DNA from 2 places in the Bacillus sp. V2I10 genome. Region 2 is predicted to be linked to the other one. Evidence: predicted binding sites of a transcription regulator. Region 2 holds the regulator's gene; the other holds the start of a gene.

Region 1 (3,421 bases), 590 kb from region 2:
TCGAGCTGCTTGTGCGGAAGAAAATGCGTTTGAAAAAGAATAACGTCTACATCGTTCGGCTGATAGAAAAAGCTCGTGAAATATTAGAGGATCTGGGCATCCTCGGAGAAAATTTTACGTTTGAGAGAAGTATTTCCGAGGAGCTTGTCAGAAAGAAATGCTGCAAGCGATCCTATATAAGAGGTGCCTTTTTGGCAGGAGGTTCTGTCAATAATCCGGAGACTTCATCCTATCACTTAGAAATTTTTTCATTATATAAAGAGCACAATGACTCTCTATGTGAATTAATGAATTCCTTCCATTTGAACAGCAAAACACTCGAACGGAAAAAAGGATACATTACCTATTTGAAGGAAGCCGAGAAAATATCTGATTTTCTCAGCATTATAGGCGGTCATCAGGCACTCCTGCGCTTTGAAGATGTGCGGATTGTCCGCGATATGAGAAATTCCGTTAACCGCCTCGTCAATTGTGAAACCGCTAACTTAAACAAAACAATTGGTGCAGCCATACGCCAAGTCGAGAATATAAAATTTATCGATGAAAAAATGGGTCTTGAAGCACTGCCCGACAAATTAAGTGAAATTGCACGTCTTCGGGTAGAGTATCAGGATGTTACGCTTAAAGAACTGGGTGAAATGGTATCAAGCGGCAAAATCAGCAAGTCAGGCATTAATCACCGTCTGAGAAAACTTGACGAGATTGCAGAACAACTAAGAAATGGCCAGCCAGTAACGATCAAATAAAAAGGGGAAAGAAGAGGGGATTCATATGGTTGAGAAACAGGTCGAAGTTCGTTTAAAGACAGGCTTACAAGCCCGTCCAGCAGCACTTTTTGTACAAGAGGCTAATCGTTATTCATCAGACATCTTTTTAGAAAAAGACGGGAAAAAAGTGAACGCGAAGAGCATCATGGGGTTAATGAGTCTTGCAATCAGCACTGGCTCAGTGGTTACTCTTATCGCAGAAGGCCATGACGAGTCAGAAGCATTAGAGGTTTTATCTCAATATGTGAAGCAAGAAGCTTAAAAACGGCCTTTGGCCGTTTTTTTTGATTAGGAGGTATTTGGAAAACAGAAAGTATTTCGCTGACTTTGTAAAGTATTTTACGGGTTTTCGCTAGTAAAAAGGATATTTCGGAAAGTAAAAGTCACTATTTGGAAAGTAAATCAGCTTACAGCAGGAAAAAAGGAGGATTTCGCTCAATCTGGAAAGTGTTTTACGGATTTTCTTTAGTAAAAAGAGGATTCTGGAAAGTAAAATCCACGATTTGGAAATCATGCCTCAAGTCTATTGGAAAAGCCAATTTACTAAGAAGAAAACAAAAAAACAGAACGGCCTAAGGCCGTTCTGCTGTATCTTATTATTTATTATCAGGCAGTGTATTGCGAGTCATCACTTTATCAATCAAGCCGTACTCAAGTGCACGTTCTGCCGTCATGAAGTTGTCACGGTCTGTATCGCGAGCGATCACTTCCATTGGCTGGCCAGTACGGTCAGCAAGAATTTGATTCAGCTTATCACGCAAGAACAAGATGCGTTTTGCAGCGATCTCAATTTCAGTTGCCTGTCCTTGAGCTCCGCCAAGAGGCTGATGAATCATAACTTCACTGTTTGGAAGGGCATAGCGTTTGCCTTTTGCACCGGCTGCAAGGAGGAATGCTCCCATTGACGCGGCCATACCGATGCAGATAGTTGATACTTGTGGTTTAATAAACTGCATTGTATCGAAAATCGCCATACCGGCTGTAATAGAACCGCCAGGGCTGTTAATGTAGATTGAGATGTCTTTCTCTGGATCTTCAGCTTCTAAGAACAAAAGCTGGGAGACAATTGAGTTTGCCACGTTATCGTCAATCCCGCTTCCAAGCATGATAATGCGGTCTTTTAAAAGACGTGAGTAAATATCGTATGCACGTTCACCGCGGTTCGTTTGTTCAATAACTGTAGGTATTAAATTCATCGTATTTTCCTCCTTTTAAATAAAGGTAAATTTTATGTACTCTCATCATACAACTATGGTCAATAAAGGTCAAACGAAACGCTGTTCTTTGATGCTTTTTCTTGCAGCTTATAATATATGCAGCAGTTGCTGACTGTAACCATGTTACCCAATTATTCTTTCTTTCAAACGGTTGAGTGAAGCTGTTTCATGCCTCATTTTTTCTGCGTATGATAGAACTTCAATAGTGGTCTTTCCCAAGCAGGCTGTAACATAAGTATTCGGCAGGCACTTTAAAATATCCTTTATATTTCCGTTCGGCAGCTGATAAAAGGAAAGCATTTTTTAATGATCACCCTATTTGGTTCAGCGCTTTATATCTTAGAAATCCCCCGTTTTCTTCAGGAGTTTAGTCCTTTCAGCCTGCAGAATAAAAATACCGCTTGATACATAGGTAGTTTTTATCGTATAATAGCGCTACTGACTAATAAATTTTTATATGCGCTCGTAGCTCAGTTGGATAGAGCGGTGGTTTCCGGTACCACGTCTGTCGGGGGTTCGAATCCCTTCGAGCGCGTCACTTATAGAAAGAGCTGGTTTTTAATTAAACCAGCTCTTTCTTTTTTTGTTGGAGGCTCTTTCAATTGAGCTAATCACAAAAATGGTTAAACCCACAATTCGCCGGCTAATCAATAATTGAAAATAGCTAAAAAAGCGGAAAATCGGCTAGAACAAATGGAATTTATGCTAATAAAACAGCGGTTTATGCTAAAAAGACTTTCTGTGCGGCCGTCAAAGATTAGCAGGACGCCTATACGGACTGAGTTGACCGGTACAAGCTCCAACACAAAAGCTCATTTGTCAGAAATGGAGCTGAGCAAATAGCTCTGCTATTTTGAATGCTAGATTCTATTATAGATTCCTTAAAAATAGACGAATGACCCAAGAGAGGCGCCTTTCCAAAAGGCGTCTCTTTCTCATTTACTATAATAAGGGGTGATAAGCATTGAGTGTTTCTCAAAAATATCAAATATATCCGTCTTGGAAATGCACGTTCAGGGGAAAAACTGACTTGACCTCTATTTATAGTCTCTCACGAAACGGCAAATAACTCGGCTGATGCTGACGATCACTTTAATTATTTTAACAACTCTCAGCCGAGTGCATCTGCTCATACGTTTATAGGTGATGGCAAAATTCTTGAGATCATCCCATTAGATGAAAAAGCGTGGCACAATCTATATCGGAACCCTGAATATTATCAGCTCTTCGGTTATGATGCAAATGACGCAGCTATTGCAGTTGAGCTCTGCCGCACTGGAGATTTCATTAAAGCCTATGACCGGTATGTATGGTACCACGCGTACCTTTGCCGCAGGTTCAATTTAAACCCTTCGACAAAAATAGTTGCCCACAGTACACTTGATCCACGCAGAAGATCGGATCCGGGCAGCTGGTTCAGAGAACATGGTGTGACAT
Region 2 (3,421 bases):
GATGGACGCACCGCTGGTGTACCAGTTGTCTTGCCAAAGGCATCGCTGGGTAGCTATGTGCGGAAGGGATAAGTGCTGAAAGCATCTAAGCATGAAGCCCCCCTCAAGATGAGATTTCCCATCACGCAAGTGAGTAAGAACCCTGAAAGATGATCAGGTTGATAGGTCTGAGGTGGAAGCGCGGTGACGTGTGGAGCTGACAGATACTAATCGTTCGAGGACTTAACCACAGTCTAATATGTGTAAATGTAAGTGAATCTTGTTATCAAACGTTATTTAGTTTTGAAAGAATAACATTCTTTCTAATCAATTGCATATTGTCTGGTGATGATGGCAAAGAGGTCACACCCGTTCCCATGCCGAACACGGAAGTTAAGCTCTTTAGCGCCGATGGTAGTTGGGGGTTTCCCCCTGTGAGAGTAGGACGTTGCCAGGCACGCATAAAAAAGAACAGCAGAGATGCTGTTCTTTTTTGTGTATGTAAAAGATAAAATGGCAAAGGACAAAGGACAATTACAGGGATGGCGGTTGGAAGCTGGTTTTGCTTTTTAGTAGGACTGCACCGATTAGAAGGAATGGCTGCACGACCATAAAACCGTGCAGAGCGCGCATTTTGTTCGAGCGCTTATAACTTGGCCTTGAACGAGCACAAATGACCGGTGAGTGTACATAAATGCTCTTCTAGGAAGGAGATAAACCAGTGTATGATGGGGATGAGGCTCAAAATAAGAAGAGTAGTTTCAAAATGAGAACCAGTACATATCAAAATACTCCCGAAATTGCTCTTTATCTAGCTGCCTTTGGTAAATTCATCATTTATAGCATTTGCAAACTACAGTGCTTCAGCCGGTCTGAACGGTCTCAAATAATGTATGAGCGGTGAGGAAGGTAATAAACCGACATTCTAATTAGAAAAAGATATTCCCTTTCATGAATCCATTTTATTAGACGTATATATAATATAACCCCTCCATGCTTTTACTCCTTATTTATAAATTCCTTTAAGCAGCCAATAAATAAAATGGTAATTCCTGTTTAAAAATGTTTCACTGCCGTTAATAATGGAAATAGGTAAATTAGTGGTTATAAGTTGAAAAAAATTGAACTTCGTTTTATATTAGTGTTAAAGTCAAATATAGTCAAAGTCAAGTTAGGGGGAGGCGGAGTGCGGAATATTTCGGATGTCATTGAACAGTATTTGAAGCAGGTGCTTACTACGAGCGGCAAAGAAATCGTTGAAATCAAAAGAAGCGAGATTGCGGATAAGTTTCAATGTGTGCCCTCACAAATAAATTATGTGATTAATACGCGTTTTACTATTGAAAGAGGGTATATAGTAGAGAGCAAGAGAGGCGGCGGAGGCTACATTCGTATCATTAAGGTGAAATCGAATGATGCTGCCCACTTAATTGATCAGATATTGGGAATTATCGATAGACGGATTTCGCAAACCGCTGCTGAAGATCTTATTTTAAGGCTGGTTAATGAAGAAGTGATTTCAAGACGTGAAGCGAAGATTATGTTGAGTGTAATTGACCGTTCCGTCTTATATATTGATTTGCCGCATAGAGACGAGTTAAGGGCAAGGATGATAAAAGCTATGCTGACTTCCTTGAAATACCGATGAAAGCAGGTGAACAGACTTGATTTGCCAGGATTGCAATGAAAGGCCGGCAACTTTTCATTTTACAAAAGTAGTGAACGGCGAAAAGACAGAGATTCATATTTGTGAACAATGTGCACAGGATAACAGTTCGATGTTTATAGACAACAGTACTGGTTTTTCAATCAATAACTTATTAGCAGGTTTATTAAATATGGAACCTTCTATTTCAAAAACTAAACAGGATGTTTTTAAGAAAAATGAAGTTTTGCAGTGCAGCAGATGTCAGATGACATATCAGCAGTTTACAAAAGTCGGCCGTTTTGGCTGTTCGGAGTGCTATCGGACTTTTAATGATCAGATAAATCCTATTTTAAGAAGGGTCCATAGCGGAAACACTGTTCATGCGGGTAAAATTCCTGAACGAATTGGCGGTAGCATTCACGTCCGCAAACGAATAGAGTTATTAAAACAGAATCTTAAGGATTTGATACAGCAAGAAGAATTTGAAAAAGCTGCTGAGACTCGAGATGAAATCCGTTCGCTTGAACTGAAATTAAAAAGTTCCAGAGGAGGAGAATCCTGATATGTCACTCCAGCAATTTATCAATCAGGCAATGAGCGCCTGGATGAGCAAGGAAGGACCTGATTCTGACATTGTTCTCAGCAGCAGGGTCAGGCTTGCAAGAAATATTGAGAAATATAAGTTTCCAACAATTGCGTCAAACGAAGAATCGCAGGAAATTTTATCCCTTTTTGAAGAAACTTTTTCGGATAAAAGTGTGAATGAAATTGGCAAGCTTGAAATGCTCAGGATGGAAGATCTGCTGCCCATTCAAAAAAGGGTTTTAGTTGAAAAACATTTAATTAGTCCGAATTTAGCGGAAGATTCTTCTTTTGGAGGATGTTTATTATCAGAAAATGAAGAAGTCAGCATTATGCTGAATGAAGAGGATCATATTCGAATTCAATGTTTATATCCAGGCCTTCAGCTGAAAGAAGCATTAAAATCAGCAAGCGGGCTGGACGATTGGATGGAACACGCTGTAGATTACGCATTTGACGAGCAGAGAGGATACTTAACAAGCTGTCCGACGAATGTCGGAACAGGCCTTAGAGCATCTGTTATGATGCACTTGCCTGCACTTGTCCTGACACAGCAGATGAACCGGATTATTCCGGCAATTAATCAATTAGGTCTGGTTGTTAGAGGAATTTACGGGGAAGGCAGCGAAGCATTAGGTAACATCTTTCAGATTTCAAATCAGATTACACTGGGGAAGTCTGAAGACGATATAGTAGAGGATTTGCTGAGTGTTGTCCATCAGCTGATTGACAAAGAGCGTTCTGCACGCGAAGCCTTATATAAAACGTCGCAGATACCGCTTGAAGACCGTGTGTTCAGATCTCTCGGCACTCTGACATACAGCCGTATAATCGAGTCTAAAGAAGCCGCCAAATGTTTATCAGATGTCAGGCTGGGAATAGACTTAAATATTATTAAAGACATTTCCAGAAACATATTAAATGAGTTAATGATTTTAACTCAGCCTGGTTTTCTGCAGCAGTATTCGGGCGGGGCTTTAAGACCGGATGAACGGGATATAAGAAGAGCTTCCTTAATAAGAGAAAGATTAAACCTAGAAATGGTCAGAAGGATGGAGGATGATGAAGTATGATGTTTGGAAGATTCACTGAGCGGGCTCAAAAAGTTCTTGCACTAGCACAAGAGGAAGCAGTTCGACTGGGACATAATAATATCGGCACTGAGCATATTCTTCTCGGTCTTGTACGCGAAGGCGAAGGAATTGCTGCAAA

Evidence for each region. The regulator CtsR, encoded in region 2, represses protease genes until heat stress. The targets are predictions, from matches to a motif close to ATGGTCAATAAAGGTCAAACA.
Region 1: clpP (ATP-dependent Clp endopeptidase proteolytic subunit ClpP) is a predicted target of CtsR. The motif match lies at 2,019-2,039, and genes of this name have one in related genera.

The regions. Positions count from the first base shown of each region.
Region 1 covers NZ_JAUSYV010000001.1:845,373-848,793, forward strand. The annotation lists gene whiA (DNA-binding protein WhiA) at 1-746, shown strand, start outside; gene QFZ72_RS04295 (HPr family phosphocarrier protein) at 772-1,029, shown strand; gene clpP (ATP-dependent Clp endopeptidase proteolytic subunit ClpP) at 1,364-1,963, opposite strand; tRNA gene QFZ72_RS04305 (tRNA-Arg) at 2,444-2,519, shown strand; partial or broken gene QFZ72_RS04310 (peptidoglycan recognition protein family protein) at 3,028-3,381, shown strand.
Region 2 covers NZ_JAUSYV010000001.1:258,717-262,137, reverse strand. The annotation lists rRNA gene QFZ72_RS01475 (23S ribosomal RNA) at 1-230, shown strand, start outside; rRNA gene rrf (5S ribosomal RNA) at 321-436, shown strand; gene QFZ72_RS01465 (CtsR family transcriptional regulator) at 1,166-1,627, shown strand; gene mcsA (protein-arginine kinase activator protein McsA) at 1,644-2,189, shown strand; gene mcsB (protein-arginine kinase McsB) at 2,191-3,282, shown strand; gene clpC (ATP-dependent protease ATP-binding subunit ClpC) at 3,279-3,421, shown strand, end outside.